3 regions of the Pectobacterium peruviense genome follow, and region 3 is predicted to be linked to each of the others. Evidence: predicted binding sites of a transcription regulator. Region 3 holds the regulator's gene; each other region holds the start of a gene.

What was found. Region 3 encodes CRP, which controls carbon source genes, mostly activating them, when cyclic AMP is high. Its sites were predicted from a motif close to ATGTGANNNNNNTCACAT; they were not measured.
Positions count from the first base shown of each region.
Region 1: DUT67_RS03700 (iron-containing alcohol dehydrogenase) is a predicted target of CRP. The motif match lies at 2,641-2,658, and genes of this name have one in related genera.
Region 2: DUT67_RS12350 (2-hydroxycarboxylate transporter family protein) is a predicted target of CRP. The motif match lies at 3,118-3,135, and genes of this name have one in related genera.

Region 1 covers NZ_CP161826.1:815,209-825,212, reverse strand. Annotated here, with positions in the region: gene DUT67_RS03715 (DeoR/GlpR family DNA-binding transcription regulator) at 1-125, opposite strand, end outside; gene DUT67_RS03710 (D-threonate 4-phosphate dehydrogenase) at 281-1,261, opposite strand; gene dtnK (D-threonate kinase) at 1,254-2,582, opposite strand; gene DUT67_RS03700 (iron-containing alcohol dehydrogenase) at 2,818-3,954, shown strand; gene DUT67_RS03695 (dihydrodipicolinate synthase family protein) at 4,022-4,906, shown strand; gene DUT67_RS03690 (sodium:solute symporter family protein) at 4,944-6,359, shown strand; gene DUT67_RS03685 (exo-alpha-sialidase) at 6,363-7,550, shown strand; gene DUT67_RS03680 (YhcH/YjgK/YiaL family protein) at 7,829-8,296, shown strand; gene DUT67_RS03675 (SDR family NAD(P)-dependent oxidoreductase) at 8,447-9,136, shown strand; gene cutC (choline trimethylamine-lyase) at 9,713-10,004, shown strand, end outside.
Region 2 covers NZ_CP161826.1:2,719,969-2,729,972, reverse strand. Annotated here, with positions in the region: gene DUT67_RS12360 (response regulator) at 361-1,062, opposite strand; gene DUT67_RS12355 (sensor histidine kinase) at 1,169-2,773, opposite strand; gene DUT67_RS12350 (2-hydroxycarboxylate transporter family protein) at 3,192-4,562, shown strand; gene DUT67_RS12345 (fumarylacetoacetate hydrolase family protein) at 4,695-5,579, shown strand; gene citC ([citrate (pro-3S)-lyase] ligase) at 5,668-6,732, shown strand; gene citD (citrate lyase acyl carrier protein) at 6,756-7,046, shown strand; gene citE (citrate (pro-3S)-lyase subunit beta) at 7,046-7,921, shown strand; gene citF (citrate lyase subunit alpha) at 7,975-9,504, shown strand; gene citX (citrate lyase holo-[acyl-carrier protein] synthase) at 9,531-10,004, shown strand, end outside.
Region 3 covers NZ_CP161826.1:470,593-480,596, reverse strand. Annotated here, with positions in the region: gene DUT67_RS02145 (hydrolase) at 1-245, shown strand, start outside; gene DUT67_RS02140 (YheU family protein) at 247-483, shown strand; gene DUT67_RS02135 (phosphoribulokinase) at 608-1,477, shown strand; gene DUT67_RS02130 (OsmC family protein) at 1,586-1,993, opposite strand; gene crp (cAMP-activated global transcriptional regulator CRP) at 2,369-3,001, shown strand; one part of gene DUT67_RS02120 (IS3 family transposase) at 3,025-3,929, opposite strand; one part of gene DUT67_RS02120 (IS3 family transposase) at 3,929-4,280, opposite strand; gene DUT67_RS02115 (aspartate aminotransferase family protein) at 4,435-5,661, opposite strand; gene DUT67_RS02110 (aminodeoxychorismate synthase component II) at 5,781-6,356, opposite strand; gene pelA (pectate lyase PelA) at 7,038-8,162, shown strand; gene pelB (pectate lyase PelB) at 8,701-9,825, shown strand.

The DNA.
Region 1 (10,004 bases), 340 kb from region 3:
TCGACCGTCACCAAATTATGGCTTTTTAGATAATCCATAATCTGATCAAGACGGCTTTGCCCTTTTACTCTATCCCCGCTCATGCGGAAAGCATCGGTTAATGTAGGATCCACGGCGATATCCATCTTGCTGTTGTTAAGCTATCTCAAGCGGTTAGTTCTTGGTTGCAGGATACCAGAAACCTTCCCAATCGCGGGAAGGAAGATATCCTGCAATGCGCACTGTATCGCGTTTTATTCGCTTACAAAACCGTGCTGACAGCAGCAGTCGTCACCGCCAATCAGGCCAGTTGCATCGCGAGCTGGATAGAGATCGCCATGCTTTCGCACTTCGCTTTACCTGTCCAGGCGATGTCAAACGCCGTGCCGTGGTCAGCGGACGTGCGGATAAATGGCAGCCCAGCGGTGATGTTCACACCATCATAGAAGCCCAGCAGCTTGAGCGGGATGTGACCCTGATCGTGATACATCGCCACCACCATGTCGTACTGGCCTTCATACGCCTGTAAATAGACGGTATCCGGCGGGCACGGGCCATAAACATCAATGCCTTTGGCCTTCATCGCTTCAACCGACGGCGACACGATCTTGATCTCTTCATCACCAAACAGGCCATTCTCGCCCGCATGCGGGTTAACCCCAGCAACGGCGATACGTGGGTGGGTAAAACCGACGCGTTTCAGGAAAACATCCGCCATCTCGATCACCGTTTCCACGCGATCGCGGTTCAGCGTATCCAGGAATTTACGCAGCGCGATGTGCGTTGAAACATGGATAACCTTCAATTTATCGGTATACAGCACCATCGCATAGTCGCGGCTGTTGGTCAGTTTAGCCAGCAGTTCGGTGTGGCCCGGATAAAGATGGCCTGCCGAGTGCAGCGCTTCTTTATTCAGCGGTGCGGTCGCAATCGCATGGACTTCACCCGCCATCGCCAGCGCGGTCGCTTTCTTGATGCAGCGGTAAGCCAAATCACCCGCCTGAGCCTGAACGACACCCGGCTTCAGCGCCTGCGGATCTTCCAGCGGTTCATCAATCATGTTGATTACGCCTGGCGCGAATACCGCGTCAGCCGGTTTATCAATGATTTTCAGCTCTACAGCTGGTGCCACATTCAGCGCCAGAATACGTCGCATCGTCTGTACGCAGCCCACCACCACAGCAGATGCGCCGGACAGCTCGCCTTCGGCCAGAGATTTGATAATAATTTCCGGTCCAATCCCTGCCGGATCACCCATCGTTACCGCAATAATTTTACTCACTGACCTTCTCCTCAATAAAACGTAAAACGTCGAGCAAAGTAGTTTCGTTGCCAAAACCCCCCGCTTTAGTCATCACAGGGGTCGTGCCGACAACGCTGTTCAGCAGGTATCCCCAAGGCACACAGGATGCGATTTGCCCCTTAATCTGAAAGCCGGTAGCGCCCAGTGCCGTTGCCACGGCAATCGCAATGTCACCACCGGATAAATACAGCCCACCCGGCAGATGTCGGTTAGCACTGTCCGCCGTCAGGCTGTCTAGCGCCTGAACAATGCTGCGCGTAAGTTCCCCCAGATAGTGGCTGATCGTTTCGCCAAGCTGCTGTCGGCTAAGGCCGAGCTGCTGGCACCGCGCATCGATCTCGAAGCGCTGATTTTCGTTGTGACAGGTACGAATGATGCAATGGTGGCCGTTCGTCAGCGCCTTCACCGCTTCCCGACACTGGGACGCCATGACGGTGGATGAATCGGGTGAAAAGAGCGCATTAATGTCGATCTCAACCAGCGCGACATCACTGCGCAGTTTGGCGGCTGCAATCTGTTTTTGAGCAATATCGCTCATCGACCCGACGACAGCCAGCAGTGGCTTTTCGGTGTTGCGCGTAAAATCCTGCGCGGTCGCCAGCGCTTCACTCAGGCCAGCCGAGCCGACCAGCAAGGGGCGAAACGGTAATGTTCTGGCGGCATTAACGATATGTGTCAGATCGTCCTGTACGTCGGTATCAAGAATAATCAGGCGTACGCCCTCGTCCGCCAACTGCTGCAAACGGTGGGCTAAATTGGCCTGACGCACCTCATCAAGGTGTATCTCCGCTACCGGTAAAGCCGTTTGCTCCGCCAGACGGGCAGCGATAGAGGCCGAGGTCACCGGCGTTTTTGGATCGCTGGCAAATTCCGTATCAGTAAGCAGACGACCATTAACCCAAACTTCACCTTGTCGGGTAACACGCCCCAGCGTCGGCGACGCAGCGGCAATCAGCGCGACAGGTACTGCTGCCGCCGACAACGCAGCAGCGACTTCCGCTCCCAGATTCCCACGCAGCGTCGAGTCAATCTTCTTAATAATCCAACCTTGTCCACCCGCGGCCTGCCAGGCGGCTACCGCTTCTGCGGTGCGTTGGGACGCCACGTCATCACGCGCCGCACGGCTGTCGGTGTTGATGACCACCGCATCGCCCAGTAAATCCGCATGCAGTTTATTAACGTCAAATACAACGCTAACTCGCGCGCCATGCTGCGCCAGACCGACGCCTGCATCATTGGCACCCGTAAAGTCATCAGCGACCACTAATACCTGTTCTGCTGATTGCTGCACGTTTGGCATACCTCATCCCCGGTTCATGATTACCTGATGATGATTATATTGAATCACATTTGATTATATGTGAGCAATATCAAATTATTTAAAAGGAATTTCACCTATAAATTATCACCACGATGTGGCAAATGGCGTTTAGTAGTGACTAAAACCGATCCATTTGACTGAAAGTAATCACCATCGCAACCATTATCATCGCGATAACGCTCTGGCGAAGAAGAGAAAAGGCAAGGTAATAAGCATGAATATCAATAGCACTATCCTCAGCGGTTACCGGGTACTTCAGGACATTAGTCACCTGTTGACAGGGAAACAGCACGTTTTATTTGTCACCGACAAAAACATCGTTGGACTACCTGACGTTCAGGCGCTGATCGCACAAGTTAAGCAAGCCGTTCCGCAGGTTCTGCTGGTTGATAATGTTCCTGCCGAGCCAAGCCAGCACGACGTTGCCCAGATATTGAGTCAGCTCACCCAAACCCAGACCGATCTGGTGATCGGCGTGGGCGGCGGCAGCGTATTGGATGTTGCCAAACTGCTTTCTGTGCTGTGCGCAGGCGATGAAACCGTCACGCTGGATAACCTGCTGGCAGGAGAAAAGCCGACTCGCCGCACGACATCTCTGCTTATCCCGACCACCGCAGGAACCGGCTCAGAAGCCACGCCGAATGCGATTCTGGCGATCCCGGAAAAAGAGACCAAAGTCGGCATTATTACGCCAGTGATGCTGCCGGACTATGTTGCGCTGGTGCCGGAACTGACCATCAGCATGCCGCCACATATTGCGGCCTCAACCGGTATCGATGCACTCTGCCACCTGATCGAGTGTTTCACCTCGACGATTGCCAACCCGGTCAGCGACAACTACGCGCTGATTGGCCTGAAGAAGCTGTTTGCCAACCTTGAAACGTCGGTGCGCGAACCAGGCAATCTGGAAGCCAAACTGAATATGCTGTGGGCGTCCTATTACGGCGGTGCCGCCATTGCCCACTCCGGTACACATCTGGTTCACGCCATGTCTTACCCGCTCGGCGGCAAGTACCACATTCCACACGGCGTGGCGAACGCCATCCTGCTCGCCCCTTGCATGCGTTTCGTGCAGGACGCCGCACAGGACAAATTCGCTCAGGCGTATGACTTACTGCCGGATGCCGATCTGACGCTCAGTACCGCGGAAAAAGCGCAGGCGCTGGTGACCTATTTCAGCGAGTTGGTCAAACGACTCAATCTGCCCAACACCTTACAGCAGCTTGGCGTGGAAAAAGATCACCTGCCCTATCTGGTCGATGCCGCGTTACAGGTTCAGCGCCTGATGAAAAACGTACCGACGCAGGTCAGTGCCGACGATGTGCGTGAGGTGTACCTGACTCTGTTTTAACAGCGCGGTGTTGAATAGAACGATTTTAAGTTTTCACCTTTTTGATTACGTGTTACGAGGAAGAACAATGAGTAAGAACATTACCGGCGTCCTGACCGCCATCGTCACGCCGTTTGATAACCAGGGCGAATTTAACCCCGCAGCCATGCGTCTTCAGGTTCAGCGCCAGATGCGCTATGGCAACGGTATTTTCTGTAACGGCACCAACGGTGAGTTTTTCGTTCTGCACACCGATGAGAAAGTCGCCGTCACGGAAACCTGCGTTGATGAAGTTGCCGGAAAAGTGCCGGTTGTCGGCCACATCGGTGAAATCTCCACGCGGGAAACCATCAAGCTCGGCAAGCGTATCGCCGCGCTGGGTGTCGATGCCGTTTCTGTCATCACCCCGTATTTCATTCCACTAAAACAGGAAGAGCTGATCGCCCACTACACCGCCGTCGCCGATGCGCTGACTGTGCCGGTGTTTCTCTACAACATTCCTGCACGCACGGGGAATACGCTGGCGCCGGAAACGGTCCGCACGCTGGCGGATCACCCGAACATCATCGGCATCAAAGACAGCGCAGGCAGCTATGAAAGCCTGAGCGGTTATGTGCAAGCGGTGAAAGGTGTGCAGGGTTTTAACGTACTGAATGGCCCAGACTCGCTCATTCACCAGGGCTTTGTTGATGGCTGCTCCGCCTGTATTTCCGGGCTGGCTAACGTGGCACCGGAACCGATCAGCCAGATTTGGCATCGTTTCCATGCAGGTGACATTGAAGGCTCGCGTCAGGCACAAGAACAGGTTGCCGAATTGCGTAAGACACTGTACGCCATCGCGTTCTCACCGGCTGTGGTGAAGAAAGCGCTGGCAATCATGGGTGAAGATGTCGGCGTCAGCCGCTATCCGATCCAGTTTTCCGCACAGGATGAAGACAACATCCGCAACATACTTAGTCAATTCTCGCAGTAACAGAGAAATTTCAATTTCCACTTAAGGCCGAGAAGATATGAACCATTTTAACTTAACTGATACCCTCATAATCGTTGGGATGATTGTATTTTATATCGCATTCACCTCATGGTTAACCTACAAGCTCCGCAGTAAATCGAACACCGAGTTCATGGAAGGCTCACGCGCGCTACCGGCGTTTATCGTCGGTATCCTGCTGATGACGGAATTCATCGGTGCCAAATCCACCATCGGTACGGCGCAGTCTGCCTTTGAGAACGGCTTTGCTGCATCATGGTCGGTGATTGGCGCCGCCATTGGTTTCCCGCTGTTTGGTATCATTCTGGTGAAGAAGATTTATAACACCGGGAAAATTACCATCTCCGGCGCGATTGCCGAGAAATACGGTACCAGCACCAAAAATATTATCTCGATCATCATGATCTATGCGCTGTTGCTGGTTAACGTGGGCAACTACGTCAGCGGCGCGGCAGCCATCGCCACCGTGTTGAAAGTCTCCCTGCCTGTCGCAGCCGTGATCACCGCTATCGTCAGTACCTTCTACTACTACTTCGGTGGCCTGAAAGGGACAGCCTACATCACGTTGATCCACAGTGCCGTGAAATACGTGGGGGTGATGATCATTCTGTTTGTGGCGTTAAAAATGACCGGCGGCTTCAAACCGATGATTGAACAAATGCCGGATTACTACTGGACGTGGGATGGGAAACTCGGAGCCAGCACCATCTTCGCCTGGCTGATCGGTACTATCGGTTCTATCTTCTGTACGCAGTTCGTGATTCAGGCCATTTCGTCAACCAAAGATGCCGCTAGTGCGAAACGCGCGACTTGGGTTGCCTTCTTCTTCTGTATGCCGATTGCTCTTGCTATCGCGGTCATCGGTGTCGCAGCGAAGTTTGCCCACCCTGAAATCAACAGCCTGTACGCGATGCCGGTCTTCCTGCAAGACATGAACCCATGGCTCGCCGGTCTGGTCACGACATCACTGGTCGCGTCTATCTTCATCAGCGTGAGTATGGTGGCACTGGCTATCGTTTCCCTGCTGATTAAAGATTTCTACGTTCCTTACTGGAAACCAACGCCAGAAAAAGAAATGAAAATGACCCGAATCCTCTCGCTTGTCGTAGGTTTCGCGCCGCTCGTTTTCGTTCTGTTCGTTCCTGAAATTCTGAAGCTGTCGTTCTTCACCCGTGCCATTCGTCTGTCGATTTCCGTGGTTGCCGTGATTGCGTTCTATCTGCCGTTTTTCAACAGCGCACGCGGTGCAAACGCCAGCCTGATATCAGCCTGCGTAGTTACCTCTGTTTGGTATATTCTCGGCAACCCATATGGCATCGATAACATGTATGTCGCATTGGTTACCCCAGCTGTCGTCATGCTGATCGACCGCATGATTCCGAACAAAGCGACCAAAATCAAAATTTCTCAAACTGAAAATAAATCAGGAGCCTGAGTCATGAGTAGCGAAACCATTACTGTGGAACGTAGCGGAAAGATTCATCACGCAGAAGGCGATGCCGCGCGTCTGGATGCCTACATTCCATCGGAATGTCCGCAGAATCATGCGGCCAACCTGCTCCACCTGCCGAACGGCGATGTGCTGTGCGTTTGGTTCGGTGGCACACAAGAAGGGATTGCGGATATCTCTATCTATATGTCCCGTCTTGTGAAAGGCAGCGATAGCTGGAGTAAAGCCGCTAAGCTGTCTGAGGATGCCACGCGCTCTGAGCAGAACCCGGTTCTGTTCCTCGCGCCGGATAACGTGCTGTGGCTGCTGTACACCGCGCAGAAATCCGGTAATCAAGACACGGCGATTGTGCGCTACCGCCAGTCCACCGATTTAGGTATCACTTGGGGCGAGATCGGCACGCTGCTCGATCAGCCGGGCACGTTCATCCGCCAGCCCATCACCGTACTGGAAAACGGCGACTGGCTGCTGCCCGTGTTCTACTGCCGCGTTCAGCCGGGTGAGAAATGGGTCGGTAACGATGATGACAGCGCCGTGAAAATCTCCAGCGATCAGGGTAAAACCTGGCAGGAATATCCGGTGCCAAACAGCACAGGCTGTGTGCACATGAACATCACCCCGTTGCTGGACGGCTCCCTATTGGCGCTGTACCGCAGCCGCTGGGCTGATTTCATCTACCAAAGCCGTTCAACGGATGGCGGTAAAACCTGGTCAGATCCGGTAGCAACCGACTTGCCGAACAACAACTCGTCTATTCAGGTGACTACGCTGAAAAACGGCCATCTGGCACTGGTGTTCAACCACATGAGCGCCGCCGATGCCACCGATCGCCGCCTGTCGCTGTACGATGAAATCGAGGATGAAGAAGACAAAGCCAGCGGTGCCAAAATGCCGGAAGTGCAAGCCGGTGGTCGTAGCGCTTTTTGGGGCGCACCGCGCGCACCGATGACGCTCGCCATTTCGGAAGACGGTGGTAAGAGCTGGCCGTGGCAGCGCAATATCGAAGTGGGTGACGGTTACTGTATGACCAATAACTCAACGGAGAAGCTGAACCGCGAGTTCTCTTACCCCAGCGTCAAGCAAGCGCCGGACGGTAAACTGCACGTGGCATTCACCTACTTCCGTCAGGCGATCAAGCACGTCGTGGTGAGTGAAGAGTGGGTCAAGGCGAACTAAACCGAGCTCAGCCCCTTGGCAAAACTATTTGCAAAACGAAAACGGTGATAATGGGATAGAAGAGTAAAGCGTCCGCGCCAAGGACAAAAACGTCAGGAACGTTTTTGAACGTCGCTTGCGACGGCCCTGAAAGGGGGAATCTCAAGGATGAGATTCCTATCTGCGCGGCTCGAGCTTACAGGGACGTACTTGCAGCGTCTTTACGATCTACCCATTATCACCGCTCGATGCACCTTGTCAGCGAGGGGGGTCTCTCTCGCTATCTTCAGGACACTATTATGATTGCAGGAAACCTCAACGCCCTCAAACTCGCCACGCTGCCCGATGCACTGTGGGCCATTCTGTCTGCACCGGGCATGTCGTTGGCTGAATTGAATGCGTTGCCAGAAGGCCGTTATCAGCCAGAAGGTGCCGAATGGTTTTATAACATCGGTACTGTAAATACCGCGCCGCGCGCCACACGACATACCGAATTCCACAGCAACTATCTCGATATTCAACTGATTCTGGAAGGTGAGGAGATTATCGGTTACGGTCTGAATGATGTGCATGGTCAGCCCGCGACTGAACGTAAGCCAGATCTCTATATTCTGGATAACCCACAGGTGCCACATCAGATCCATCTGCGGGCAGGCGACTTCGTCACCTTCTATCCAGGAGAAGCTCATCAGGCGTTGTGCGCCATTAACGACAGCCCTGCACCAGTCAAAAAAGCCGTGTTTAAAATCCCAGTCACGTTGTTGTGATTAGAACAGTTATACCCTAAATAATTCGAGTTGCAGGAAGGCGGCAACCGCGCGAATCCCCAGGAGCTTACATAAGTAAGTGACTGGGGTGAGTAAGAGAAGCCAACGCACATGCAGCTTGAAGTATGACGGGTATTAAGGAGACATTGCATGTCAGCGACAGCCCCTAAACACGCCCTGATTACTGGTAGCAGCTCAGGGATCGGTGCCGCCATCACACAAAAATTACTGGCGGAAGGCTGGCGGGTAACCGGCCTGTCACGCAAGCCGGGTGACCATTCACATCCACACTTTACCCACCGCGCGGTGGATATCATGGATACGCCCGCGCTGACGGCCATTCTGGACGAAATTGTGCAGGTTGATGCCATCATCCATGCCGCGGGCATCATGAAAGCCGCCCCGCTCGGCCAGCTTTCGCTAGAGGACGGTGAAACGCTGTGGCGATTGCATATCAACGCGGCGCAGGTACTTGCCGACCGTCTGGTCGATAAGCTGCCGCAAGGTGGCAGAATCGTGCTGCTGGGTAGCCGCACGTCCAGCGGTTCAGCGGGACGCAGCCAGTACGTCACGACAAAATCCGCGATGATCGGCATGGCAAGAAGCTGGGCAGCGGAACTGGCTCCGCGCGGTATAACGGTAAATATCGTCGCCCCGGGCGCAACAGAAACCCCGATGCTGACGATGCCGGGTCGCCAGAGCTCTCCTCCGAAGCTGCCACCGATTGGGCGCTTCATCCAACCACAGGAAGTGGCCGATCTGGTAGGTTACCTGCTCTCCCCTTCTGCCGCAGCCATTACCGGCCAGCAGCTGGTGATGTGCGGTGGCGCATCGCTATAATTCATCACGATTTCCATAGTTCATAGTTCATAGTTCATAGTTCATAACTACAGGCCAATATTCTTAAACGGAGATTGGCCTGAATTATTCCCCCTCCTCTCTTACGCCCCACTGTAACTCGCATTATATATGCGACACATCACTCCACTTTATTATTAATACATCCAATCGAAATAATTAACAAAATAATAATAAAACATCCAGCGACTAATAAAATAGAATGAGTTGATCCTAGTCAACTTATTAACACCATTATCAATCACTATTATTTAAATAGAGCCTACAATAGACCTGTGCGTATAAAATAATAAAAAATAAATCAGAAAAACATTCGTTAACTAAGAGTGATTTATTACCCATTGCCTAATGAGATAAAGATATAAATTTAAGATAATGATAATTAAAGATAAATACATAAAAATCAAACAACTTACAAATAAAAAATAACCACCATGAATAGTGATTCCAATATTCAGGCCGGTATTTTCCTGCCTATTCCACCATTCAGATATGACGCATTTATTTTCCCTTATCGCGCTTTATTGGAGTAGATAAATAACAGCAGGAGATTTTCGTATGAATAGTGACGCATTAGCACCAGAAAAAAATCATTTCCCGTTTAATAACAGTATATTGAATAATGAAAAACTGGCTACGTCGGGTGGCGTAAAAAAATCCTCCAGCGTCGTGGAGCAAGAGCCCCTTACCCCACGCATGCAACGTCTTCGCATCCGTTATTTAGAAGCGCGCCCCAGTATTTCTATTTATCGCGCACTGGCCTTCACCGAGGTAGCGAAGCACAATCCTGGCCTGCCGCCTATTCTGTTACGGGCAAAATCCTTTCGTAGAGCCTGTGAAACTGCCCCGA
Region 2 (10,004 bases), 2.2 Mb from region 3:
AATAATAATTTGTGAGGGTTATCTCTCGCTGTTGGACAACTGCACAGCAGGTGCCGGTTGAATTACCAATAAGCGGAAGTGTTAATTGAATTAGGAATAAACACAGGTAATTGTGATTATTTTTTTAATCTTTAAAAAATAAGGAAGGAAAATACTATTGTCAGAAATAAATTGAAATATAAATGAGATGAAAAACATGAATAGTTAACTTTAGTCTTAATGTTGGCGCATCTGAGCAATTGATTAATGACGTTATTGCTTTTATTGATTTGTCGGACTTTTTATCGTGCATTGTCGTCTGGCTGTGCCGGATACCCTATGTCGGCTAATGTCATCGCCATAGGGTATGGGCTGCGGCACCTAGTGGTTGCTCTTTGTTCGATACAGCCGACGTGGGTGGCCAATCTTTCCGTAACGCATTTCGATATCGAGGAATTGGTTTTCAACGCAGAACTCCAGATAGCGGCGCGCCGTCGTTTTGCTGAGTCCGGTTTTTTCGACGATATCATCGACAGAATAGAGCGTATCGCCACCATCACTGGCAAAAATCTGTTTGATCAACCCGAGCGTGTTCTCCTCAATGCCTTTTGTGGACGATGAGGAAGCCGCGCCGGACGATTGCAGCTGGTAGAGAATATCGACGTTCTGCTGATCGACAATTTTGTACGTGTGCTGGGTTTTCACGAATTGAATAAATCGCTCCAGCGAAGAACGCAGCCGTGGGTAAGAGAGCGGCTTGATTATGTAGTCAAAGGCCCCGCAGCGAATCGCCTGAGCGCAGGTATTCATATCGCTGGCGGCGGTAATAAAGATAACGGAACAGTCCATTCCTTTGAGCACTTGGCTCTCAATCAACGAAACCCCTTCGCCATCGGGCAAATAGTTATCAAGTAGGATGAGACGAGGTTTGTGTTGCTGAAGGAGTTTTTTGGCTTCAAAAAGCGTAGCGGCAATCCCTACGACACGCAGATTGAAATGTTTTTCAATAAATTCAGCATGAATAGTGGCCAGCTTACTTTCATCTTCAACGATTAAGACATCGAAATGTTCAGTGTGCGGCATGGTGTGAATCCCTGTTAGTGTCTGAAGCATAAAAGAAGATCTCGTATCCGTTATACCCGCCATATCTCATGCTGCCTATGCGTTGCTCAGCATGCGACAACGCAAATTATTGGGGGGATAGCGGGATAAATAGGGAAAATATGCTGCCATTCGGCTGATTGGCCGAGACTTCAACGATTCCCTGCGCCTGATTAAGGTAGCTGGCGACCAAATGCAGCCCCAGTCCGTGGTCGCCCTGTGTTTTACTGGTTACGCCCATCTCAAACAGACTATCGGCAATCGCTGGATCGATTCCTGTTCCCTGATCGGCGATTTCAATGACCAGCTCTTGTTCGCTGTTATAGATGTACACTTCGACAGGATAATGTGGCGCGGTGGTGGCCAATGTGGCTTCCATGGCGTTATCCAGCAAATTACCAATGATGGACATCAACTCTGTTTCACTCAGTGCGGCCGGAATATGCGTGAGCTGGCAGCGTGGGTCGAAAACAATTTCAATGCCTTTTTCCCGAGCGGTGGCGTACTTGCCCAGTAGCAGCCCGCACAGCGCGGGTGAACAGAAGCGACTGGAAACAAAGTCCAGCACCACCTGCGCGCTTTCCGACTGCGCCTCAATATATTTGATGGCTTCGTCATAGCGCTTTAAGTGCAACAGCCCAGCCAGCGTCGCCGTCCAGTTCAACTGCTCGTGACGCAGGATGCGCAGGCTGTTCGCGTAACGCTTCACCTGACTGAGCTGCATGCTGAGCGTATGAATGTCGTTTTTACTACGGAAGCTGATGACCCAGCCCTGAAGTTCATCCTCCAGCATAATCCGTACCCGACTGGCAATGACGGTGGCATGGTTAAAGCGGCAGATCTCATCGTGGGTGTCGCTGCTCCACATGGCTTCGCCGGAGAAGAAGGGCACGGGTTTAATCACGGTATCAATTGGTTTGCCACGCAGCAGGTGGGAAGGTTCATTTAACCCGAGTATCTCTTTGGCTGCATGATTAATGGCGGCAATGCGGTGTTGTTTGTCGATAGCGATGACCCCTTCATAGATCGATTCGAGCAGCGCCTTCTGCTGCCTGACCAGCATGCGGATTTCAAGGGGTTCAAGGCCAAACATCTGTTTCTTCAGATTACGTGAGAACCACCAGGAAAAGATAAACAGCGCGACGAACATCGCGACAATCGCCAGCAGAATATGCGCCAGTTTACTGAACGTTAGGTTGTCGATGTGTGTCTTCAGATAGCCCACAGAGACAATGCCGATCACCTGACCATCAGCGATGATAGGCGCTTTGCTGCGGAGCGAGATGCCGATGCTGCCATGGCGCACGGTAATCACGCTTTTTCCGGCTAATACGTCGAAGTTATCTCCGCCAACCATCTGTGTGCCGACGAGTTTGTCACTTTCTGAGTATTCAGAATGAAACAGGTGACGTGCCTGATCGTCGCCGATGACGATATAGCTGGCATCGCTGCGCTGTTTCAATTGTTGCGAAAGAGAGTATATCTGTTTGATATCTCTATTCTTTACCGATTCAATCAGCGTCGGGATGATGGCGATTTCTCTGGCTTGCACCTGTGCTCGTGTACCCAGCTCGGAATACAGCTGCTTATCGATATCATGATAATAATAGATACCCGTCATTAGCAGCAGTGAAGAGAAGAAGACGATCAAATAGATAAATAATTTGATATGAAAGGAAAGTCTCAATCTCATGATGTGCGGTAGCCTGCGGATAAACGAAAATAGCTGCTGAATTTATCACGAATGGTAATAAGAATGGACTGAGAGAAAAAAACTTGTGAGCAATAACACGTTTAAATATGTTGTTACCAATACGACCATAAAAATAAATAGATAAAATTAAACGACTCTGCTTTCTTTAATAAACAACTTAATTACTTTTTATCAACATGATCATGTTTAGGAAATAAAAACCATAAACGCCATAAAAACCTTAAAGTTTATTCTGAGCGTAAAATCAGCTAATAGCCTGCGTAATAAACGATTTTTGAATATAAACCATAGAAACCATAAACGCCTTTAAAACTCGTTTTTTAATTTGAAGGGAATCACATAATAATATGATCCTGTTCCCTATGATGTGCGGACAAAATAAAACGGGGGCTGAGTTATGAGTACGACTGATGATTCATATATTGTGGTAAATAATGAGGCGGCTGGGAAGGCCTCATTAAAGGAAAAATGGTGGCATGTTCTGGATACCTACAAAGTAGGTATTATTCCTGTGCCACTCTTCGTGTTAGCGGGTGTATTAATCGGCATTGATTGCCTGAGTGGCAAGTTGCCGAGCGACATCGTCGTGATGGTCGCGACGCTGGCATTCTTCGGATTTGCCTGTGGTGAATTTGGTAAGCGTCTACCGATTATCGGCAAGATGGGGGCGGCGGCAATTTGTGCGACCTTTATCCCTTCTGCGATGGTGCATTACGGCCTGCTGCCGGACGTTGTTGTTGAATCTACGACCAAGTTCTACAAAAGTACCAACATTCTGTATCTCTACATCTGTTGCATTATTGTCGGCAGCATCATGAGTATGAATCGGCAGACGTTGATTCAGGGCTTCATGCGTATTTTCTTCCCTATGCTGTGCGGTGAGGTTGCCGGGATGCTGGTGGGCATGGGCGTGGGTATTGCACTGGGCCTGGATCCGTTCCAAATCTTCTTCTTCCTGATTCTGCCGATTATGGCGGGTGGGGTGGGTGAAGGTGCAATCCCGCTGTCTATCGGCTATGCCACGATTCTGCATATGGATCAGGGTGTTGCTCTGGGGCGCGTTTTGCCTATCGTCATGCTGGGCAGTCTGACTGCGATCATCCTTGCTGGTGTTCTGAACCAGTTGGGTAAACGCTATCCACACCTGACCGGCGAAGGTGAACTGATGCCGAATAAAGGCAATAGCCTAGGTGGCAGCGAAAGCAGCGCCCCAGCTTCTGGCTTTAGCGGTAAAGCAGACGTAACGACCATTGCCTCTGGCGCTCTGCTGGCAATCCTGCTGTATATGGTGGGTATGCTAGGCCACAAAATGATTGGCCTGCCTGCACCGGTTGGCATGCTGTTTGCCGCTGTACTGGTGAAGCTGGCTCACGGTGTTTCACCGAAAATGTTGGAAGGTTCTCAGGTTGTTTACAAGTTCTTCCAGACCTCGGTGACGTATCCGATTCTGTTTGCCGTTGGGGTAGCGATTACGCCGTGGCAGGAACTGGTGAACGCCTTCACGATTCAAAACCTGCTGGTAATTATTTCGACTGTAGTGACGCTGGTTGGGACCGGTTTCTTAGTGGGTAGAAAGATTGGTATGCACCCGATTGATGTTGCCATTATTTCCTGCTGCCAGAGTGGACAGGGCGGTACTGGTGATGTCGCGATTCTGACGGCGGGTAACCGTATGATGCTGATGCCATTCGCGCAGATTGCCACGCGTATCGGCGGTGCTATTAATGTTTCTATTTCACTACTGGTACTCGCCAACTTTTTAGTCTGATGTCATTCAGAAAATAAAAATCGGTTGAGCCAAATAAATAGTGTCTTGAGAAATAGAGTGTTGAGAGAAGTTGCGTTGAATTAACGAAATAAAACTGCCATCGGCATGAGTTTATTTTGCATAGGAAATATTATGAAACTTGCAAGCTATCGTTATAACGGTAAGGACAGTTACGGCATTTATACACCAACGGGATTAATCGATCTCGGCGGTAAAGTTGGTCACCGTTACCCTGACCTGAAAACGCTGCTGGCGCAGAATGCATTACACGTCGCGCATGAATTCAGTATGAGCACGCCGGATATTGCGGTTGCGGATGTCACGTTCTTACCTGTTATTACGGCACCAGGGAAAATACTGTGTGTGGGGATGAATTATGCCGCTAAGCGTCAGGAATTCAATGAAGAGAATCCTGCGCCAACATTATTTGTCCGCTTTGCGGATTCGCAAACCGGACACGCTACCCCCGTCATCAAACCGCATTATTCCAGCGAGTTTGATTATGAAGGTGAACTGGCGGTGATTATCGGTAAAGGCGGACAGAATATTTCTCGGGATGTGGCGCTGTCTCATGTCGCAGGCTACAGCTGCTACATGGATGGATCGGCGCGTGACTGGCAGCATAGCTGGTTTACTGCTGGCAAAAACTGGCAGAAAACCGGTGCGTTCGGTCCGTATCTGACCACCACGGATGAAATTCCCGATCCGCATGTATTGGCAATCCGCACGTATCTGAATGGCCGCATGGTTCAGGACGACAATACCAGCAGCATGATCCACAAAGTTGCTGAATTGATTGAATACATCAGTACTTTTACCGAGCTGAGTGCGGGTGACGTGATCATTACCGGTTCACCGGGTGGCGTGGGTAAAAAACGCAATCCGCCGTTGTTTATGAAAGCGGGTGACTGCATTGAAGTTGAAATCGAAAACATTGGCCATTTGCGCAACACAATTGTGGATGCTGCAGCGCCGTTGAAGTCGATTCCGGTAGCCGCTGAAGCTGCTGTGCACTAAGTACCAGGTAAGTACAAGGCTGCCGGCGTTAAAACCGGCAAGCCTGCAATGATTGCCCTAAATAATTCGAGTTGCAGGAAGAACCGTGATGTATGCCAATGATTCCGTCTTTTTTGACACGCTGGATGTGCGCCTTCGGGAGCAGGAGAGGGACGCTGTGCGGCAGTTCCTTGCACACTGCCAGCTCGGCATGGATGACGATATTGACATCGTTGTTGTTGGCAAACTGGGCGGGCGGCTGATCGCTTGCGCGGGGCTTGCCTCCAACACCATTAAATGTGTTGCGGTCGATCCTGAATTCAGACACCTCAACCTGGGCGTGCAGGTGGTGAATGAAGTGATGCAGCAGGCGGCACAGCGCGGCCACTTCCATCTGTTTCTTTATACCCGACCGGAAAATGTCGACATCTTCCGGGGATGTGGGTTCTACCCGCTGGCGTGCTTCCAGGACAGCGCGGTGCTGATGGAAAACACACCGATTGGTATTCAGCAGTATTGTCAGTCTTTGGCGGCGTTTGCGCAGCCCGAAGCGCTCGCGATACGGGCAGATAAAAAGATTGGCGCTATTGTCATGAATGCGAACCCTTTCACGTTGGGCCACCGCTATCTGGCGGAACACGCGGCGCAGTCGTGCGATTGGCTACACGTATTCGTGGTGCGCGAAGACGTTTCGTTTTTCCCCTTCAGCGAACGTCTGGAGATGGTACAACGCGGCGTGGAGCACATTCCCAATCTAACGGTGCATGCTGGCTCGAACTACATGATCTCTAAAGCGACGTTCCCCGCTTATTTCCTGAAGGAAGAAAAACTGATCACCCGCGCTCATGCTGCGCTGGATTTAATCATTTTCAGGAAATATATCGCGCCAGTGCTCGGTATTACCCAGCGCTTCGTCGGCACCGAACCCTTTTGCCCGGTGACGTATCAATACAATCAGGACATGCACTACTGGCTGGAGAAAGACCAGACGGTGTCTTCCCCTGCGTTAAGCGTGGTTGAAATTGAACGTAAACGGCAAACCTCAGGACTGGCAATTTCCGCTTCGGAAGTCAGGAAATTACTCAAACTTCGGCAGTACAGCCGTATTCAGGACATCGTGCCAGCCTCAACCTTTGAGCATTTACAGCGCTATTACGAACCTGAATACGCGTAATTAAAATTAATCAGGATAAGTCTATGAAGATTATTAAGGAGTCCCTGGCGGGTACCTTTGAATCCAGTGATTTGCTGGTCAAAGTGGCACCGGCAGACGGGAAGCTCACCGTGGTCATCAACAGTGAAGTGATTAAACAGTTCGGTCATCAAATCAAACAGGTCGTGAATGACACGCTGAAAGAACTGGGCGTACAGGAAGGGACGATCATTGTGGATGACAAAGGCGCATTGGATTGTGTCATCCGTGCCCGCGTGCAAAGCGCGGTGCTGCGCGCCACAGACGGACAGCAGATTGAATGGGAGAAATTATAATGAATAAACTTCGCCGCAGTATGTTATTCCTCCCAGGCGCGAACGCCGCCATGCTGTCCAATGCGTTTATCTACAAGCCTGACTCCATCATGTTCGATCTGGAAGATGCGGTTTCCCTGCGGGAGAAAGACACCGCACGCCTGCTGGTTTTCCATGCGCTCCAGCATCCGATGTATCGCGACATTGAAACCGTGGTGCGTATCAACCAGCTCAGTACGCCGTTTGGCCTGCTCGATCTTGAGGCTGCTGTTCGCGGTGGTGCTGACGTTATTCGTTTGCCAAAAACCGATTCCACCGATGATGTGGATGAGCTGGAACGCCATCTGGTTCGTATCGAAAAAGCCTGCGGCCGTGAAGTCGGTTCCACTCGCATTATGGCGGCAATTGAGTCTGCGGTGGGCGTGATTAACGCCGTTGCCATTGCTCGCTCTTCCGAACGCATGATCGGGATTGCGCTGGCGGCGTTTGACTATGTGATGGATATGCAAACGGAACGCGGCGATGGTACTGAGCTGTTTTATGCTCGCTGCGCCGTGTTGCATGCGGCTCGGGCTGCCGGAATTGATGCGTTCGACGTGGTTTATCCCAACGTCAATGACGATGCGGGCTTCCTGAAAGAGGTCGATCTGATCCGCAGACTGGGCTTCAACGGTAAATCCCTGATTAACCCACGCCAGATTGAGCTGTTACACAACGCCTACGCCCCTACACAGGATGAAGTGGACTATTCCCATCTGGTGATCAAAGCCGCCGAAGAGGGCGAACGTGCCGGTTTGGGCGTCATTTCCCTGAACGGAAAAATGATCGACGGGCCAATTATCGACCATGCAAGAAGAGTACTGGAACGTGCTCAGGCCTCCGGCGTTCGCAAATAGCCGTTGCGTGATTACACCGCAATTGCCGCTCTCAGGAATCACAGGATTAGACAATGAGTCATTTTATTGAAGCACTGCAAAAGCAGTTCCCGGAAAAACGTCATCTGCAACCCTTCGTCAACGCCAATCAAAACACGCCCTGGCTGAATGATGTTGAACAAAAACATGAACGCAAACTGTGTGCCGATCTGGAAGATGCGATTCGTCACAGCGGACTGAAAGATGGGATGACGATCTCTTTCCACCACCATTTCCGCGAAGGCGATAAGGTCATTAACCGAGTGATCGATACGCTGGCGCGCATGGGTTTTCGCGATCTGACGCTAGCATCCAGCTCGCTGATGAGCTGTAACGCGTCGCTGATCGAGCACATTAAAGCGGGCGTGATTAGCCGAATTTACACCTCTGGGATGCGCGGCAAGTTGGCCGATGCCATTTCTCACGGATTAATGAAAGAACCGGTACAGATTCACTCTCACGGCGGTCGCGTCCATCTACTGCAAAGCGGTGAGCTGAATATCGATGTCGCTTTCCTGGGCGTCCCGTGCAGCGATGAATTTGGTAACGCCAACGGCACCGCTGGGAAATCCAGCTGTGGTTCGCTGGGCTATGCCATGGTCGATACGCAGTTTGCCCGCAAAGTGGTGTTGCTGACCGAAGCGCTGGTGCCGTTCCCGAACATGCCTGCCAGTATCGTGCAAGATCAGGTGGACTATATCGTTCAGGTCGATGAAGTGGGCGATCCGGCCAAAATCAGCGTCGGTGCTGCGCGCGTCACCAGCAACCCGCGTGAACTGCTGATCGCTCGTTCTGCGGCGGACGTGATTGAACATGCGGGTTATTTCAAAAATGGTTTCTCGATCCAGACAGGTTCCGGCGCGGCTTCTACCGCCTGTACGCGTTTCCTCGAAGATAAAATGCGTCAGCAGAACATCGTGGCGCGTTTTGCGCTCGGTGGTATCACTGGCGGTATTGTCGACTTGCATGAAAAAGGGCTGATCGAAAAGCTGATCGACACCCAGTGTTTCGATGCCAATGCGGCCGCATCGCTGGCGAAGAATCCGAATCATGTTGAAATTTCCACTAACGTCTATGCCAACCCAAGCTCTAAAGCAGCCTGCTGCGATCAGTTGGATATGGTGATCCTCAGCGCGTTGGAAATTGACACCGATTTCAATGTTAACGTAATCACTGGTTCAGACGGCGTGATGCGCGGTGCGTCCGGCGGACACTGTGATGTTGCGACGGCAGCGAACCTGACCATCGTCGTTGCGCCGCTGATTCGTAGCCGTATCCCGACTGTAGTGCGTCAGGTGACGACGCGCGTTACGCCGGGAGAGAGCATCGACGTACTGGTGACCGATCACGGCATTGCCGTAAACCCGGCTCGTCCAGAGGTTGCTGAACGTCTGCAACAGGCGGGGCTGAATGTGATGACGATTGAGGCACTTTATCAACGTGCGATTGCGCTTGTTGGTGAACCACGCGCTATCGAATTTCACGATCGCATCGTCGGCGTTATTCGTTATCGCGATGGTAGCGTGATTGACGTTGTTCGTCAGGTTAAAGAAGCCAACGAATAAGCGCTAAACGCATGAGGGAATCGACGATGACAAATGCTGTTTCCATCACTCTGGAAACCTTACTCGCGGCGAAGGAACGCCGCGCAGTTCGCCAGCAAGAATGGCTTGCTCGGCACGGTGCGACGCTGGTGTCGCTGACGCTGGTCACGCCAGGGCCGGTAAAAGATAGAGAAAGCTATCGGCAGGTGATGGCGGAAGCCGTCAAGGCATTCACCTTGTTGTGCCAGACGCGCGGCTGGACGGTGCTGGAGCAGCAAACATTCTGGCTGGCAACAGGAGCGGAAGGGATGTGGGCCATCACCAAGGATGCGCTGTCGGTGAAAGCGGCGACCATTGTGCTGGAAGATAACCACGAACTGGGGCGGTTATGGGATTTCGACATCTTCAGCCCAGAAGAAGGATCGATTGGTCGATCAATGCTGGCGCACAGTGGGCGCACCTGTCTGTTGTGCGATCAAATGGCACATGCCTGTAGTCGTTCGCGTCGTCATTCACTGCCT
Region 3 (10,004 bases):
TGCTGATCATCCACGCGAAGGACGATCCTTTCATGACGTCCGAGGTCATTCCCGATCTGTCGCAGTTACCGTCTAATATTGAGTATCAGCTAACGGAACACGGTGGGCATGTCGGCTTCGTCGGTGGAACATTGCTGAAACCGGAAATGTGGCTGGAACAGCGCATTCCCAATTGGCTTAGTCCATTTTTGGACCACGCCACCGGTTCTTTTTATTCAGAAACAATTTTTACTCAGGAAACATAGCGTGATAATTCCCTGGCAACAGCTCGATCCAGAAACGCTGGATAACATCATCGAATCTTTCGTGCTGCGCGAAGGCACCGATTACGGCGAACAGGAGCGCTCGCTGGCGCAGAAAGTCGAAGATATCCGCAGTCAGCTCCAATCCGGCGAAGTCGTTTTGGTGTGGTCTGAGTTACATGAAACGCTAAACATTATGCCGCGCGGTCAGCTCAATGCCGGTGGACATGCCCCTTATTGAGCATGGCGAAAGACGTGAAAGAACGCGTCAAACATGCTAACAATGGGAACAATTACGTCATTTTTGAGAATGCGCGCAGGCTTTCAGTCTATGCGGGCATCGAGATCACGGAGTCACGCGCCTTATGTCACATCAACATCCGATTATTGCGGTTACGGGCTCCAGCGGAGCGGGAACCACGACCACCAGTCTGGCCTTCCGTAAGATATTCCAACAGTTCGACCTACGCGCAGCCCAGTTGGAAGGTGACAGCTTTCACCGCTATACCCGCCCGGAAATGGATATGGCAATCCGCAAAGCGCGTGATTTAGGACGCCACATCAGCTACTTCGGCCCAGAAGCGAATGATTTCAGCCTGCTGGAACAGTCGTTTATTGAATATGGCCTACATGGGTGTGGTCAGACGCGTAAATACCTTCATACCTATGATGAAGCGATTCCCTATAACCAGGTTCCTGGGACGTTCACACCGTGGGAACCGATGCCAGAACCTACCGACATCCTATTCTATGAAGGACTGCACGGCGGCGTAGTCACCGAACAAAATGATGTGGCACAGCATGTCGATTTGCTCGTCGGTGTGGTGCCGATCGTCAACCTGGAGTGGATACAAAAGCTGATCCGTGACGTCAATGAGCGCGGCCACTCGCGTGAAGCGGTCATGGATTCCGTTGTCCGCTCCATGGAAGACTACATCACCTATATCACGCCGCAGTTCTCTCGCACCCATATCAACTTCCAGCGCGTACCCACCGTGGATACCTCCAACCCGTTTGCTGCCAAGTCGATCCCCTCACTGGATGAAAGCTTCGTCGTCATCCACTTTCAGGGATTGGATAATATTGATTATCCCTATCTGCTCGCCATGTTGCAGGGCTCGTTTATCTCCCACATCAACACGTTGGTCGTTCCCGGCGGGAAAATGGGGCTGGCAATGGAATTAATCATGGCACCGCTGGTGCAGCGGTTAATCGAAGGGAAAACGATAGAATAAGCATCGAGATACACGCGGAGACCACAGGGTGAGGCCTCTCTACGGGCCCCCCTGTGTTTCCCCTAATAATGGGCTTAAGTAACCAGAATTAGTGCTCAGAGAAAGGAATTATGGCAGTACTCTAATTTCGTGACTGTGTGTCACCTCAACGGCTTTACCCAGCATCAATGCCACAGAACAGTATTTTTCCGCTGACAGCTCGACGGCACGTTCGACGGCTTTATCGGTCAGCCCTTTCCCCGTCACAATAAAATGCAGATTGATATGGGTAAATAAGCGCGGTGCTTCAGACCGACGCTCTGAGGTTAATTTCACCTCACAATCCGCCACATCATTACGGCCCTTTTGCAGAATCGATACCACATCAATTGCGCTGCATCCCCCTACGGACATCAACACCATTTCCATCGGACTGGGCGCTTTATCGCCAGAATTACCGTCCATCAATACCTGATGTCCCGATGAGGATTCGCCCAAAAACGTTAAGCCTTCAACCCATTTTACCCGAGCCTGCATGATGCCTCTCCACTAAAAATTTTTTGAAAATTTATACCGTTACTGTACAAAAACCAGCGTTAATCAGAGCTTTGTCATGCTGAAGCGAGACAACACAAGACACATCCTTAAAGCTGTGTTAAAACGAAAATAGAATAGACCTTTTCTGGACAAACCCAGAAACGAAGAAGATGATGACGTAGCCAGAAATACCCAGCCACGTTTACGGTGCGGCAAAGCAGCAACCGAAAAACCAAGGGTACAGTGGTTCCAGTATATTCCCTGACGTCATTCTGCCTAGACTGAATTTTATTTTTTTTAGCAGTTAAACACGCCGTACAGGGAACTCTGACCCCTGTAATTTGCGCAGTGAATTACAACAGAGGATGATAGCGAATGGTTCTCGGCAAACCGCAGACAGACCCAACTCTCGAATGGTTCCTTTCCCATTGTCATATTCACAAGTATCCATCGAAGAGCACGCTGATTCACCAAGGTGAAAAAGCAGAAACGCTTTACTACATCGTGAAAGGCTCTGTAGCAGTGCTAATCAAAGATGAAGAAGGCAAGGAAATGATTCTTTCCTACCTCAATCAGGGCGATTTTATTGGTGAGCTCGGCCTGTTTGAAGAAGGTCAGGAACGCAGTGCCTGGGTTCGGGCAAAAACCGCCTGTGAAGTGGCTGAAATTTCCTATAAAAAATTCCGCCAGCTCATTCAGGTTAACCCGGATATCCTCATGCGCTTGTCTGCGCAAATGGCAAACAGACTTCAGGTTACTTCAGAAAAAGTCGGCAATCTCGCCTTCCTTGATGTGACCGGCCGTATCGCCCAAACCTTACTCAACCTGGCCAAACAACCTGATGCCATGACGCATCCAGATGGCATGCAAATTAAAATTACCCGTCAGGAAATTGGGCAAATCGTTGGCTGCTCGCGTGAAACCGTGGGCCGCATTCTGAAAATGTTAGAAGACCAGAATCTGATCTCTGCGCACGGTAAAACGATCGTCGTTTACGGCACTCGCTAAACCCTTGTCGCGGTACCCTATGACTAGTCCTGATATGGGTTGACAGTTTTCTGCCTGTAAAACGCCTGATGAACCTCATCGGGCGTTTTGTATTTCAGGGCCTGATGTGGCCGCTCATGGTTATAAATCGCCACAGATTCTTTTACCATTTTCCTCGCTTGTGCCAGATTAGCTGGGCGAGAGAGTAAAAACTCATTTTTCAGGATGCCGTTTATCCGTTCAGCCAGCGCATTCTGATAGCAGTCATAACCATCTGTCATTGAACAGGTTATCCCATTTCTCTCATGTACCGACTGGTAAAGCGCTGAACAGTATTGTAGCCCTCTGTCAGAGTGGTGTATCAACGGCCCTTTTGTTTTTCTTTGTCGTAACGCACGTTTGAAGGCTTTTACCACATTTTCAGTTTGCAGATTATCCCCTACATGGTAACCCATGATTTTTCTGGAACAGGCATCCGTGACCAAACTCAGATAGACCGTGCCACTGCGTACTGGTAGATAAGTAATATCGGCGACCCAGACTTGCTCCGGCTGAAGGACAGTAACCTGTTCGGGGCCAGACTTCAGCAAGTTCGGATGCCGGTAAAAACGATGATGGCTGTTGGTCGTTTTGTGGTATGCCCGCTTTACGGGTACCAGAAGCCGGTGTTTACCCAGTAGGCTAAACAGGCGGTCACGCCCGATATTGAGTGTTTCACCTGCCTGACGGTTCAACAGAGAGTGGAGTTTGCGTGTGCCTATACGTGGCTGACGGCACCGAACTCGGGCAATAAAATCAAGAACCTGACTATTGTGTTCATGTCGTTTATTGCACCTTGCATTATGCTGGTACCATGCCTGTCTGCTGTGCCCCAGGAGCTGGCATGCGCGTGTCACGGTGACTTTTGGGGCCTGACTCTGCGCAAGGACTTGCCGGGCCGCTTTTTTACGACACTTACCCCGTAATCATTTTTCAGGACGTTGATAACAGATTCAAAAAACTCAGCTTTCTGATTCGCCAGCTTAAGCTGCTCTTCAAGTTCTTTGATTCTTTGCTCGGGTGTAAGTGGGGTATTTGTCTGAGCCACAAGCAGTTTCCTTTTCATCAGGTCAGGAAGTCCGGGACTCCAGTCAAGCTGGCCATATTTACGCAGCCAGACAAGAACGGTGGAGCGCCCCTGAATGCCATATCGCTGCTGGGCCTGTTTATAGGTCATCTCGCCTTTTTCGACCTGTTCAACGACGGCTATTTTAAAGGATAGAGGATAATCACGTTGGGTACGTTTGAACTCAGTCATCATCACGTTCTCCGTATTTAAGTCAGGGACGTGTCAACGCTATTCAGGACGGATCACTACCAATAAAAAAGCGTGAAGCCTCGGCCTCACGCTTTTTTTATGCCGAGCTTCCTGCTCGCCACCTAACGGGAAGTCGCAAGCGATGTTGAGAGCGTAATCAGTGTGCTGCGTTAACCACTTGAGCGACGGCTTTGGCGAATTTATCCATCCCCTGCGCGATATCATCTTCATCAATGATCAAAGACGGTACAAAGCGGATCACGTTCGGCCCTGCCATCAACACCATCAGCCCCTGAGCCGTTGCAGCAGCCAAGAACTCGCCCGCACGGCCATGCCATTGAGGTTTCAGCTCAGCCCCCAGCAAAAGCCCCATACCGCGAACCTGATCAAATACACCATACTGCTGGTTGATTTTATCAAGTTCACTGATAAAACGATCGTGACGATCCGCGACACCAGACAATACTTCTGGCGTGTTGATGACATCCAGCGCGGCTTCCGCCACCGCACAGGCCAGAGGATTGCCGCCATAGGTGGTACCGTGTACCCCAACGGTCATGACTGATGCGATCTCTTCCGTCGTCAGCATCGCACTAATAGGGAAACCACCGCCCAACGCTTTAGCCGTTGTCAGGATATCCGGCGTAATACCATAGTGCATATAGCTGAATAATTTACCGGTACGCCCCATCCCGCTCTGCACTTCATCAAACACCAGCAGCGCTTTATGTTGATCGCACAAATCACGAACGCCCTGTAAAAACTCAGGCGTCGCGGGTGTAATACCGCCTTCGCCCTGAATCGGCTCCAGCACGACCGCACAGGTATGATCGTCCATCACCGCTTTAACAGCCGCCAGATCGTTGAACGGAACGTGCACAATATCCGCAGGCTTAGGTCCGAAGCCATCGGCATATTTAGGCTGTCCGCCAACTGAAACGGTGAACAGCGTACGGCCATGGAACGCATTGTAGAAGGCGATGATCTTGGTTTTATATGGACTATGGCGTTTAACCGCATAGTGGCGCGCCAGCTTAAATGCGGCCTCGTTTGCCTCTGCACCGGAGTTAACAAAGAACACGCGGTCAGCAAAAGTGGCATCAATCAATTTGCTGGCAAGGCGTAGCGCAGGCTCATTGGTGAAAATATTGCTGGTGTGCCACAGTTTTTCGCCCTGCTGCTGCAATGCGTTAACCAGCGCAGGATGGCAGTGACCGAGCGCCGTGACGGCGATACCACCGGAGAAATCGATATATTCACGACCGTCCTGATCCCAGACGCGGCTCCCTTTACCTTTCACTGGTACAAACTTCGCGGGTGCATAAACCGGCAAAATCACTTTATCGTGAGTATCCCGTGTCACTGCTTTCTGCTCTGCTGCCATTTGCTGCCTCACTCTGCTGCCCATCATGTCGAAATGAAAATATAGTCAATAAATATGCATAAAAAATCAATCACAGGCAATCTTAAATCGGCTATTGAAAAGAATAACTCTCTATATAGTTAAATTTTAAGGAAATTATCCAGAAGCTGATGCCCTTGCTGACTAAGAATACTCTCGGGGTGAAACTGCACCCCTTCTAGCGGTAAGGAGCGATGGCGTATCCCCATAATCTCATCACGCTGCCCTTCATATTCGCTCCAGGCCGTGACCTCAAAGCAATCAGGTAGCGAAGTGGAATCAATAATGAGTGAATGATAGCGGGTGACCGTCAAAGGCTGAGCCAACCCGGTGAAAACCCCCGCATCGCTGTGCGCAATTGCCGAGGTTTTACCGTGCATCACCTGCCGTGCCCGCACCACACGCGCGCCGAACGCCTGCCCCATCGCCTGATGACCAAGACACACACCCAGAATAGGCAATTTATCGGCAAAGTGACGAATAGCAGCCAGTGAAATGCCCGCTTCATCCGGCGTACAGGGACCCGGTGAAATGACCAATCGCTCAGGCGCAAGCTGCTCAATCTCACGTAGCGTCAGTTCATCATTACGCTTCACCACGACCTCTGCGCCAAGCTCACAAAAGTATTGGTAAAGGTTGTAGGTAAAGGAGTCGTAGTTATCAATAATCAGTAGCATAGTCATTGCACAGTTAGTCGGGAAAGCGGTACTAACATACATGAAATTCACATCAGGTACCCAGCCCTTGTCGCCAGCAAAGACAAAAGACGTGCCATCCCTACGCAATAAGTTAGCGCAATAATAATTATGACGATCACAAATGATTTATTTATACAAAAAGCACTTTTATTAATAGGTAATATTTATTATTTATCTCTATAGAAAACTATTTTTCTGAAATCATTTTTAACAAAAAAAATAATAAACAAAAAACCATCATGAATTAATTAGAGTTTTTAGATTAGGCAGGTTAGTTCATGGGATTTATCTTTCTAACCAATATTTATCTTTAACTTTTGACGACGATCACAATTGCTAATAAGCGAATAAAACCCTAGAAATGAGACGGATGAAAAATAAAGAACAAAGTTTAAATAAAAAACACAAGACATTGATTTAAATGACTTTAAGTGGAAATTAGTTTCTATTTAAAAGCAATAAACACAAATCCTCTCAGCTGTCCTCTGTTATTTAATTAATATATTTAACGCCCCATCTTGTTTTGTTTATTTTTTCTGTTAACACTTAGCTCGGCTTTATAGACAAACCTTAATTTCATTTTTGTTGAAACAGCCATTTTATTACACAGGGTGTGTAGTGATAAATACCCAAAAAATTCTATGTCAAGGAGAGTACACAATGAAATACCTACTGCCTTCTGCAGCCGCTGGGCTGTTGCTGCTTGCTGCCCAACCGACAATGGCGGCAAATACGGGGGGTTATGCCACCACTGACGGCGGCGATGTTTCCGGCGCTGTGAAAAAAACCGCACGCTCTCTGCAAGAGATCGTCGATATCATTGAGGCAGCGAAAAAGGATTCAAGTGGTAAAGCAGTCAAAGGTGGAGCCTACCCGCTCGTCATTACCTATAACGGTAATGAAGATGCACTAATCAAAGCGGCTGAAGCTAACATCTGTGGCCAATGGAGCAAAGATCCGCGTGGTGTAGAAATCAAAGAGTTCACCAAAGGGATCACTATCCTCGGTACTAATGGGTCTTCCGCTAACTTCGGCATCTGGGTGGTTAACTCTTCCAATGTTGTCGTACGTAACATGCGCTTCGGTTATATGCCGGGTGGCGCAAAAGATGGTGACGCTATCCGTATTGATAACTCACCGAACGTCTGGATCGACCACAATGAGATCTTCGCCAAGAACTTCGAATGCGCTGGTACACCAGACAACGACACCACTTTTGAATCGGCTGTCGATATCAAGAAAGCCTCAACCAACGTCACCGTGTCGTACAACTATATTCATGGCGTGAAAAAGGTCGGTTTGAGCGGTTCAAGCAACACGGATACGGGTCGCAACCTGACTTACCATCACAATATTTACAGCGATGTTAACTCACGTCTGCCACTGCAACGTGGTGGTCAGGTGCATGCTTATAACAACCTGTATGACGGCATCAAAAGTTCAGGCTTTAACGTCCGTCAGAAAGGGATCGCGCTGATCGAAAGCAACTGGTTCGAAAATGCCCTCAACCCTGTGACCGCACGTAATGACGATTCCAACTTCGGTACCTGGGAACTGCGTAACAACAACATTACCAGCCCGTCTGATTTTGCTAAATACAACATCACCTGGGGTAAACCATCCACACCGCACATCAATGCGGATGACTGGAAGAGCACCGGCAAATTCCCTGCCGTCCCGTATAGCTACTCCCCTGTTTCCGCACAGTGCGTGAAGGATAAACTGGCGAACTATGCTGGCGTAGGTAAAAACCAGGCAGTACTGACAGCAGCCAACTGTAAATAAATGCATTAATCCCGGCGTATTCACTCTGCGCCGGGTTCTTCCTGAGCGAGTTCTTTGGGCTCGCTCATTTTTTACGGCACATGGAGATGAATAATAATTATTTCTTAACAAACTAAAATTCAATGTAAAATTAACCCATACAAAAACAAAACTGAATGCGCCTGTGATATTATATTTTGACTTAAGATGAATTATTTACGTTAGTCTCAGCGCTCAACATCATAAAAGTAGCGATGTAAAATCATATAGATAAAGAAACCAGAATAAATCAATCATCCATTTAAATAATAACCTACTGATTTTCAATTATTTTAAAAGAATATCGTTTCCTATAAAATCCAAATCATCCAATCATCAGTATTACAAAATGTTTCCGCTGTAATACATTTAACATTTCACCCTTGAATTGAACTTATTTTTTGACCACACTCCCCTTGGTTTTTCATCAAAATTGATGATTCATTTTTGTTGAAAAATGTGTGTCGGGCATATGGAGCGATAAATGCCCATGAAATTCTATTCCAAGGAGACAGTCATAATGAAATACCTATTGCCTACGGCAGCCACTGGATTGTTATTACTCGCGGCTCAGCCAGCGATGGCAGCAAATACGGGCGGCTATGCCACCACAGATGGTGGAGAAGTTTCCGGCGCTGTGAAGAAAACCGCACGTTCTCTGCAAGAAATTGTGGATATTATTGAAGCTGCGAAAGTGGACTCAAAAGGCAAGAAAGTCAAAGGCGGTGCTTACCCGCTCATCATCACCTATAACGGTAATGAAGATTCATTAATCAAAGCGGCTGAAAAGAATATTTGCGGCCAATGGAGTAAGGACGCTCGCGGCGTACAAATCAAAGAGTTCACCAAAGGCATTACCATCCAAGGTACCAATGGTTCATCCGCCAACTTCGGTGTCTGGATCGTGAACTCCTCTGACGTCGTAGTACGTAATATGCGCTTCGGCTATATGCCAGGCGGTGCGCAAGACGGCGATGCCATTCGTGTTGATAACTCTCCAAACGTCTGGATTGACCACAACGAGATCTTTGCCAAGAACTTTGAGTGTAAAGGCACACCAGACAATGACACGACTTTTGAATCGGCCGTCGATATCAAAAAAGGGTCAACCAACGTCACGGTGTCATATAACTACATTCATGGCATCAAGAAAGTCGGCCTGAGCGGCGCAAGCAATACGGATACGGGACGTAACCTGACTTACCATCACAATATTTACAGCGATGTTAACTCACGTCTGCCGCTGCAGCGTGGTGGTCTGGTTCACGCCTACAACAACCTGTATGACGGCATCACTGGCTCCGGCTTTAACGTCCGCCAGAAAGGGATTGCGCTGATCGAAAGCAACTGGTTCGAAAATGCGCTCAACCCAGTGACGGCACGTAACGACAGCTCCAACTTCGGTACTTGGGAGTTGCGTAACAACAACATCACAAAACCAGCGGACTTCTCCAAATACAACATCACCTGGGGTCGCCCTTCTACGCCTCACGTCAATGCTGATGATTGGAAAAGCACCGGCAAGTTCCCTTCCATTTCTTACAAATACTCTCCGGTTTCGGCGCAGTGTGTGAAGGATAAACTGGCAAACTATGCTGGCGTGGGTAAAAACCTGGCGGTACTGACAGCAGCTAACTGCAAATAAACGCGGTCTGATTTACCCTTGAGCGAGCTCTTAGAGCTCGCTTATTTTTTATGAGGACCGACAAATGAACATGAGTATGCATCCCAATAAAGAGGGAATAAATTAAATATCATGCTAATTATTTTATAAGTTAATTATCTTTGTTATTGATGTAATCAAAAATAATTCACAACACGGGA